2 linked regions of the Phenylobacterium zucineum HLK1 genome follow. The protein of the gene in region 1 interacts with the protein of each later gene in a pairwise test. Links are inferred from orthologs where the notes say so. Each region holds a gene or a part of one and is shown on either strand. Other genes may lie near its edges.

The links.
Region 2: the proteins of hfq (region 1) and rho interact in binary tests that used the Escherichia coli proteins (3 or more experiments, as listed by UniProt). The link is inferred for Phenylobacterium zucineum HLK1 from one-to-one orthologs.

Annotation. Positions count from the first base shown.
Region 1 is NC_011144.1:1,929,500-1,935,874, forward strand. The notes cover bases 2,188-4,908. They hold hfq (RNA chaperone Hfq), read right to left. Parts: upstream 3,811-4,908; coding sequence 3,565-3,810; downstream 2,188-3,564. Other genes in these bases: hflX (GTPase HflX), read right to left, coding at 2,243-3,517; PHZ_RS09525 (D-amino-acid transaminase), read right to left, coding at 3,910-4,773; ntrX (nitrogen assimilation response regulator NtrX), read right to left, coding at 4,776-4,908. In the rest of the region: PHZ_RS09490 (cysteine desulfurase family protein), read right to left, coding at 1-350; PHZ_RS09495 (Rrf2 family transcriptional regulator), read right to left, coding at 347-781; PHZ_RS09500 (alpha/beta hydrolase), read left to right, coding at 944-1,594; PHZ_RS09505 (YybH family protein), read left to right, coding at 1,594-1,971; PHZ_RS09510 (hypothetical protein), read right to left, coding at 1,968-2,171; more of ntrX, read right to left, coding at 4,909-6,167; PHZ_RS09535 (sensor histidine kinase NtrY-like), read right to left, coding at 6,181-6,375. UniProt on the Escherichia coli protein: RNA chaperone that binds small regulatory RNA (sRNAs) and mRNAs to facilitate mRNA translational regulation in response to envelope stress, environmental stress and changes in metabolite concentrations.
Region 2 is NC_011144.1:3,990,730-3,993,612, reverse strand. Bases 77-2,883 are described here. They hold rho (transcription termination factor Rho), read left to right. Parts: upstream 77-671; coding sequence 672-2,096; downstream 2,097-2,883. Other genes in these bases: PHZ_RS19495 (quinone oxidoreductase family protein), read right to left, coding at 2,266-2,883; PHZ_RS19505 (CopD family protein), read left to right, coding at 77-401. Outside these bases: more of PHZ_RS19505, read left to right, coding at 1-76. UniProt on the Escherichia coli protein: Facilitates transcription termination by a mechanism that involves Rho binding to the nascent RNA, activation of Rho's RNA-dependent ATPase activity, and release of the mRNA from the DNA template.

The sequences.
Region 1 (6,375 bases):
CCCACCGGCAGGTATTCCACCTCGGCCGGCGAGGCCTTGGCCGTCTCGGTGACGGTGGCGTGCTCGATGGCCGAGACGATGAGGCGCCGCGAGCCCGCGGCCACGGCGCTGTCGAGGCACAGGTTGTTGGCTTCGGCGCCGCCGCTGGTGAAGACCACGTCGGGCGCTGGCGCGCCGATCAGCCTGGCGATGCTCTCGCGGGCCGATTCCATGATGGCGCGCGCCGCCCGGCCGGCGGCGTGGACCGACGACGGATTGCCTCCGACCTCCAGGGCGCGGGCCACAGCGGCCGCCGCCTGCGGGCGCACCGGGGCGGTGGCGTTGTAGTCGAGGTAGATGGACGAACTCATGCGGCGGCGCGGGCTCCGAGGCGACCGCCGATCACGTCGGCGAGGGTGACCGAGGCCAGGTAATGCTCGATCTGCTGGCCGAGATCGGCCCAGAGGTCGTGGGTGAGGCAGCGCTCGCCGCGGGTCATGCAGCCCTTGCCGGCGTTGGCGCAGCGGGTGGCGCGCAGCGGCTCGTCCACCGCATGGACGATCTCGGCGATGCTGGTCTGCTCGGCGGTGCGGGCCAGGCGATAGCCGCCGCCGGGGCCGCGGGCGCTCTTCACCAAGCCCTTGCGGCGCAGCCGCGCGAAGAGCTGTTCGAGGTAAGAGAGGGAAATCTCCTGCCGCGCGGCGATGTCAGCGAGCGCCACGGCGCGGGCGGCCTCGCCCTCGCGCCGCGCGAGGTCTGCCATGGCCATCACGGCGTAGCGGCCTTTGGTGGAGAGTCGCATGGCTCCTTCGCCCGATGCAGTTTTCCCGCGCATCCGAAGCGGCCTGTGCTACAAGCCGGCGCCTCGCGCAGGGCTCTTGGGGAACCGGCCGCATCGGATGGCCCGGACTTAGGAAGACCTAGCGCAGCAGTCAAGTATTCCAGGCCGATAAGAGGGGTCTAGATGCCAGAGGTGGTTCTGACCGGCGCAGCCGGGCGGATCGAAGGCCGTTACACGCAAGGCAAGAGCGAGAGCGCGCCTGTCGCCCTCATCCTGCACCCCCACCCGAAGGCGGGCGGCCAGATGAACAACCCCGTGGCGGTGCAGCTCTTCCACATCTTCATGAAGCGCGGCTTCTCGGTGCTGCGGTTCAACTTCCGGGGAGTGGGGCGCAGCCAGGGCGAGTTCGACGGCGGCATCGGCGAGCTGGCTGACGCGGCGACCGCGCTCGACTGGCTGCAGGCGACCAATCCGGCCGCGTCCCAGTGCTGGGTGGCGGGCTATTCCTTCGGCGCCTGGATCGGCATGCAGCTCCTGATGCGCCGGCCCGAGACCGACGGCTTCATCTCGGTCTCGCCGCCGACCAACGCCTACGATTTCTCGTTCCTGGCCCCCTGCCCCGCCTCGGGCTTGATCCTGCATGGCGGCGCAGACAGCGTGGTGCCGCCGGTCGAGGTCGAGCGCGTGGTCTCCAAGCTCCGGACCCAGAAGGGCATCGTGATCGACTACGAGGTGGTCGAGGGCGCCAGCCACTTCTGGATGGAGAACCTGCCCGACGTCGAGCAGCGCGTGGGCGCCTATCTCGACAAGCGCCTGGCGGCCCAGCCCGCCTGATGACGGCGCCGGAGGACGCGATCCGCGCCCGGCGGCGGCTGACCAACAAGCTGATCGCCGCCCACGAGGCGGCGCGGCTTCGTCCGTTCTTCGCGCCCGACGTGAAGCTGATCGTCGGCGACGGCGGGCTGATCGTGGGCGCCGACGCGGTCGTGGACGCCTTCTCCGGCCAGTTCGCCGATCCCGCCTTCGTCACCTATGTGCGCGAGACGGCGTCCGTGGAGCTGGACGCCGCGGGACAGCGCGCCGCCGAACAGGGCCGCTGGCGCGCCGACTGGAAGGGCCAGCCCGAGATGTCCGGGACCTATCTGGCCGTCTGGCGCAAGGTCACCGGCCAATGGGTGATCGAGAGCGAACTCTACGTCACCCTGACCTAGAAGCGCCGGCGGCGCGTCCGCTCCAGCGCGGCCACCGCATAGGCGGCGAAGGCGGCTGACCGCCGGGCGGTCTTGGGGTCGGGGGCGAGTCCGCCCAGGCTGTCGCCATCCGGCGTGGTCAGCCGCCAGGACCAAGCCTCGCCGGCGGCGCTGAGGGAGAAACGGCATCCGCCGGGCGCGGGGGAGAAGAGCTCGTCCATGGCCCGCAGCTTTGAGCGGCGCCGGTGCAGGCCGACCGGCGCGGACTGTGGAGATTCGGTGCAGGCGGGCGTCAGCCCGCCCCGCGCACCTCGGCGTGCGGGAACAGCTGTTCGAACTGGCCCAGCGCCTGGGGCGAGAGGCTGACCGCCAGGCGCACGCTGCCGTCCTTGCCCTCCACCCGTTCGACCACCCGGCCGTGCCGGTAGAGCCAGGCGATCGCCGCGCCCTCCCCGGCCGGCGCATAGACGTCCACCGGCGGCGCTTCGTCCACCAGCGCGCCGACGGCCCTCAGGAGGTCGTCGCAGCCCTCGCCCGTGACCGCCGAGACCAGGATGGCCGGCGGATGGGCCCGGCGGGCGTCGCCGGCCGCGTCCTGGCGTTCGTCGGCCGGCAGCAGGTCGACCTTGTTCCAGACCTCCAGGATGCGCCGCTCGTCCATGTCGACGCCCAGGCGCTGGAGCACCGTCCGCACGTCCTGCGCCTGCGCCTCGGTCTCCTCGCTGGCGATGTCGCGCACGTGCAGCACGACGTCGGCCTCGCGCACCTCCTCCAGCGTGGCGCGGAACGCCTCGACCAGCTCGTGCGGCAGGTCCGAGATGAAGCCCACGGTATCCGACAGGATCGCCGGGCGCCCGTCGGGCAGCTTCAGCATCCGCAGCGTCGGATCGAGGGTGGCGAACAGCATGTCCTGCGCCAGCACCTCGGCCTGGGTCAGGCGGTTGAACAGCGTGGACTTGCCGGCGTTGGTGTAGCCCACCAGCGCCACCGTCGGGTACGGCACGCGACGGCGGGCCGAGCGCTGCAGGGTTCGGGTGCGGCGCACCTCCACCAGCTCGCGCTTCAGCTTGCCGATCTTCTCGGCCAGGAGCCGCCGGTCGGTCTCGATCTGGGTTTCGCCCGGGCCGCCCATGACGCCGAAGCCGCCGCGCTGGCGCTCCAGGTGGGTCCAGGTGCGGACGAGGCGCGAACGCTCATAGGTCAGACGGGCCAGCTCGACCTGCAGGCGGCCCTCCCGCGTGCGGGCGCGGCGGGCGAAGATCTCCAGGATCAGCCCCGTGCGGTCGATGACCTTGGCCTTCCAGGCCTTCTCGAGGTTGCGCTGCTGGACCGGCGTGAGCGCGTCGTCGACGACCACCACGTCGGCCTCGACGGAGTCCACGACCGCCGCAACCTCCTCCACCTTGCCCTTGCCGAACAGGGTGGCGGGCGTCAGCCGCCGCAGGGGCGCGACCAGGGTCTCGCGGACTTCCAGGTCGAGCGCCTGCGCAAGGCCGACCGCCTCTTCGAGGCGGGCCTGCGGGTCCCGTACGGCGCTCGTCCGGCCCTCGCGGTCCGGGTGGATCACCACGGCGCCCTGGACGGGCGCCTCACGGTCAACGGATTTCGAAGAACTCAATCGGCCTCGTCGTCAGACGGCTCATAGAGCTGCACGGGCTGAGCCGGCATGATGGTGGAGATGGCGTGCTTGTAGACGAGCTGGGATTGCCCGTCCCTGCGGAGCAGAACGCAGAAGTTGTCGAACCAGCTCACCACGCCCTGCAGCTTGACCCCGTTCACCAGGAAGATCGTCAGCGGCGTCTTGGACTTGCGCACGCTGTTCAGGAAGGTGTCCTGCAGGTTCTGTTTCTTGTCGCTCATGGCTTTTCGCCTTTTGGTTATGACGGGCGGCCAGGTCCGCCCACACACAAGGGTCACGCTAAACAGGCTTTGGCGACGGGCGCAATCGCGGGCGGACGATCAGACGGACCGCGCCTTCGCCCGCTCGATATAGAGACGCCGCAGCCGGCTCGCCACCGGGCCGGGCGACCCGTCGCCCACGGGCTTGCCGTCCACGCTGACGACCGGCAGCACGATCGTGCCCGCGCCGGTGATGAAGGCCTCCCGCGCGCTTCGCGCCTCCTCGGGCGTGAACGGGCGCTCCTCGACCTTCAGGCCGGCTTCGCGGATCACCTCCATGAGGCTGAGGCGGGTCACCCCGCGCAGGATGTTGGCGTTGGTGTCGCGGGTCCGCAGCACGCCGTCTCCGTCCACGATCCAGGCGTTGGAGGACGCGCCCTCGGTGACGAGGCCCAGCTCGTCGACGAACCAGGCCTCCACGGCCCCGGCCTCGCGCGCCTTCTGCTTGGCCAGCACGTTCGGCAGCAGGCCGACCGTCTTGATGTCGCAGCGGCCCCAGCGGTTCTCGGGGGTGGTGACGACGCCCACGCCCCGGGCCGCCCGGGCCTCGGCCGCGGCGCGGTCGACGCGGCTGGCCGTGACGATCACAGCCGGCCGGACGCCCTCGGCGGGGAAGGCGTGGTCCCGGGGCGCGACGCCGCGGCTGACCTGCAGGTAGAGCAGCCCCTCGCGGATGCGGTTGCGCCGCAGGGTTTCCTTCAGGACCAGCGTCAGGGCCGCGCGGCTCATGGGCATGACGATGCCGAGTTCGGCCAGGCTGCGCTCCAGGCGCGCGAAGTGCCCCTCGGCGTCGGCCAGCCGGCCGTCGAACACCGCCCAGACCTCGTAGACCGCGTCGGCGAACTGATAGCCGCGGTCCTCGATGTGGACGAACGCCTCCCCGTGGGGAACGAAGCGGCCGTTGACGTAGGCGATGCGGCCCAAGCTCAGGCCTCCTCGGTCTCGAGGGGGCGGGCACCGGAGAGCCCCAGCGACTTCAGCTTCCGGTGCAGGGCCGAACGCTCCATGCCGATGAAGGCGGCGGTGCGGCTGATGTTGCCCGAGAAGCGGAGCATCTGGGCGTTCAGGTACTCGCGCTCGAACACCTCGCGGGCCTCGCGCAGCGGCAGGGCGATGATCCGCTCGGCGCCGAACGAGCCGGCCTGGTCGCTGACGGAAGCCTCGGGCGGCAGCATCTCGGCGGTGATCGGCTCGGACGGCGCGCCCGACGCCAGGATCAGCATCCGCTCCACGTTGTTGCGCAGCTGGCGCAGGTTGCCGGGCCAGGCGCGCACCTGGAGCATGGCGAGCGCGTCGTCGGACAGCCGCCGCCGCGGCAGGCCGGTGGCGTCGCAGATGCGGGTGATGAAGTCGTCGATCAGCTCGGGGATGTCCTCGCGCCGCTCGGCCAGGCCCGGCACGTTCACCGGCACCACGTTCAGGCGGTGGAACAGGTCCTCGCGGAAGCGGCCGGCGGCGATCTCCTCGCGCAGGTCCTTGGAAGTGGACGAGATCACCCGCACGTCCACCTGGACGTCCGAGTCGCCGTCCACGCGCCGGAACCGCTGCTCCACCAGCACCCGCAGGATGCGGCCCTGGGTCTCCCGCGGCATGTCGGCGACCTCGTCGAGGTAGAGCGTGCCCGCGTGGGCCCGTTCGAACACCCCGATCTTGGCCGGACGTCCGCCCTCGCCCTCCTGGCCGAACAGCTCGATGTCCATGCGCTCGGGCGTCATGCCGGCGGCGCTGATCGGCACGAACTCGTTGCGGGCCCGATGGCTGGCGTCATGGATCAGGCGCGCGACCGTCTCCTTGCCCGCGCCCGGCGGGCCCGAGATCAGGACGCGGCTGTTGGCGCCCGCGAGCTTGGCGATCATCTGGCGGAGCTGCTGGGCGGCGACCGACTTGCCGAGCAGTCCCTCAGGCGTGATGGCCTGGGCGCGCAGCCGGCGGTTCTCGCGCCGCAGGTTGGCCGCCTCCAGCGCCCGTTCCACGACCAGCAGCAGCCGGTCGGACTTGAACGGCTTCTCCAGGAACTCGTAGGCGCCGCGCTTGATGGCGCTGACCGCCGTCTCGATGTTGCCGTGGCCCGAGATCATGATCACCGGAAGGTCGGGATCGAGCTCCTTGACGAGATCGAGCAGCTCCAGGCCGTCCATCCCGCCGCCCGACATCCAGATGTCGAGGATCAGGAGCGCGGGCTTGCGCGCGCGGACCGCGGCCAGCGCCGATTCGGAGTCGTTCGCCGTCCGGACCGCATAACCCTCGTCCGAGAGGATCCCCGCGACCAGCTCGCGGATGTCCACCTCGTCGTCGACCACCAGAACGTCTGCAGCCATGCCTTCCGCCTTCTCACGTCGTCGCGGCGACGGCCGTAGCCTCGACGCGCGCGGCGCTCGCCGCCGGCAGGCGAAGGGTGGCCAGGGCCCCCTGCCCGCTCCGCGCGTCGGCGAGCTCCAGCTCGCCGCCGTGGTCTTCCAGGATTCGCTTCACGATCGCGAGGCCAAGGCCCGTGCCCTTCTCCCGCGTCGTCACATAGGGTTCGGT
Region 2 (2,883 bases), 2.1 Mb from region 1 along the record:
CCGGCATGCTCTACCTGCCGCGGCTCTACGCCTACCACACCGAGACGGCGCCGCCCGGGACCGAGTTCGACGCCCACTTCCAGGTGTGGGAGCGCAAGCTCCTGCGGATCATCATCAATCCGGCCATGACGATCACCTGGGTGCTCGGCGTGACGCTCATCCTCTGGCACGTCTACGCCACGGGGGCCGGCTGGGGCTTCCTCCTCCAGCCCTGGATGCTGGTGAAGCTGGCGGTGGTCACATTCCTCTCGGGCTGGCACGGCTTCCTGGCCGGAGCCCGCAAGAAGCTGGCGGCGGGTCAGCGCCCGAAGTCCGCGAAGTTCTGGCGGGCGACCAACGAGCTGCCGTTCGTCGCCGCCATCGTGGCCGTCCTGGCCGTGACCCTGCAGTTCGGCGGCTGAACCCGCCCTGGACAGCCGCCCGGCCGCACCCCACATGAGGGCCTACGCCGCCTGATCTTCTTGACCGGCCCGCCGGCATGTGGTTCCGCTGGGCCCACGCGACGCGGCGATCCGCGGCGCGCCCCGCCCTTCCGCCGGCCTTGCGCGGCTCCTCGCGCAGCGGCCCGGCTCCCGAAACGTTCACATCGGCGACCCGACGGACGCCGTCATCCCTTCCAGCCCGCGCCCGGACTCCGTCCCGGCGCGAGCGATTTCCCAAGTAGATTCAAGATGCAAGACGACACCCAGGACTTCCCCGAGGCCGAAACGGCCGACCCCGCCGCTCAAGACGCCGAGCCCCAGGTCGCCGAGACCCCGGCCGAAGAGACCGACGCCCACGCCGACGCGGACGAGCCGTCCGAGGCCGCCAAGGCGATCGCCGCCATGGGCCTGACGCGCATGAGCCTGCAGGAGCTGAAGGACAAGTCGCCCTCCGACCTGCTGGCCTTCGCCGAGCAGCTCGAGGTCGAGTCCGCGAACTCCATGCGCAAGCAGGACATGATGTTCGCGATCCTCAAGACGCTGGCCGAGGAAGGCGTCGAGATCGAGGGCTCGGGCACGCTCGAGGTGGTCCAGGACGGCTTCGGCTTCCTGCGCAGCCCCGAGGCCAACTATCTCCCCGGCCCCGACGACATCTACGTCAGCCCCTCGCAGATCCGGAAGTTCGGCCTGCGCACCGGTGACACCGTGGTCGGCGCGGTCCGCGCCCCGCGCGAGGGCGAGCGCTACTTCGCCCTGGTGAAGGTCGACCAGATCAACTTCGAGCCGCCCGAGAACGTGCGGCACAAGGTGCTGTTCGACAACCTGACGCCGCTCTATCCCGACGAGCGCCTGCGGATGGAGATCGACGATCCGACCCTGAAGGACCGCTCGGGCCGGGTGATCGACATCGTCGCTCCGCTCGGCAAGGGCCAGCGCTGCCTGATCGTGGCGCCCCCGCGGGTCGGCAAGACGGTGATGCTGCAGAACATCGCCAAGTCGATCGAGAAGAACCACCCCGAGTGCTACCTGATCGTCCTGCTGATCGACGAGCGCCCGGAAGAAGTCACCGACATGCAGCGGACCGTGAAGGGCGAGGTCATCTCCTCGACCTTCGACGAGCCGGCGACCCGTCACGTCCAGGTGGCCGAGATGGTCATCGAGAAGGCCAAGCGCCTGGTCGAGCACAAGCGCGACGTCGTCATCCTGCTGGACTCGGTCACCCGCCTCGGCCGCGCCTACAACACCGTCGTCCCGTCCTCGGGCAAGGTGCTGACCGGCGGCGTGGACGCCAACGCCCTGCAGCGGCCCAAGCGCTTCTTCGGCGCCGCCCGGAACATCGAGGAGGGCGGCTCGCTGACGATCATCGCCACGGCCCTGATCGACACCGGCAGCCGGATGGACGAAGTCATCTTCGAAGAGTTCAAGGGCACCGGTAACTCGGAAATCGTCCTGGACCGGAAGGTGGCCGACAAGCGGATCTTCCCGGCTATCGACGTGCTGAAGTCCGGCACCCGGAAGGAGGAGCTCATCACCCCGAAGGAGCACCTCCAGAAGACCTACATCCTGCGCCGCATCCTCAACCCGATGGGCGCCCAGGACGCCATCGAGTTCCTGCTCGACAAGCTGCGCGGCTCGAAGAACAACGATGACTTCTTCCAGTCGATGAACACGTAACGCGTTCTTCGAAATATCGAGCGATTTCAGGGGCTTCGGGAGACCGGAGCCCCTTCGTTATGGAAAATCGGCTCTGTCGCGAATTTAGCCGCGAAAACCGTACGGGCGTGCCTGTCCCTGCGCGACAGAGAGCGGCCTGTCCCTCCCCACGAGGGGGAGGGAAGGGTCCTCATGGAATCAGCAGGCTCGCGCCGACCGTGGCCCGGCTCTCCAGCGCCTCGTGCGCCCGGCGCGCTTCGGCGAGGGCGAAGGTCTGGCCGATGTCGATCTTCACCTTGCCCGAGCCGATCATCTCGAACAGCGCCGCGGCGCTCTCCTCCAGCTCCTGCGGCGTCGCCGTATAGTCGAACAGGGTCGGCCGGGTGAAGACGAGCGAGCCGCCGCGCATCAGCCGGATCGGGTCGACCGGCGGCGCCGGGCCCGAGGCGTTGCCGAAGCTGACGAACCAGCCGCGGCGGGCCAGGCTGGCCAGGGTGCCCTCGAAGGTGTCCTTGCCGACCGAGTCGTAGGCGACGGGCACGCCCTGGCCCCCGGTGATCCGGCGGACCTCGGCGGCCACGTCCTGCTCGCGGTAGAGGATGACGTGGTCGGCGCCCAGCGCGCGGGCCTTCGCCGCCTTGGCCTGCGAGCCTACGGTGGCGATCACCTCGGCGCCGATGGCCTTCAGCCACTGGACCATGATCTGGCCCACCCCGCCGGCGGCGGCGTGCACCAGCACGGTCTGACCCGGGCGGACCGGGTAGCACCGCCGCACGAACGCCTCGACCGTCATTCCCTTGAGGAGGGC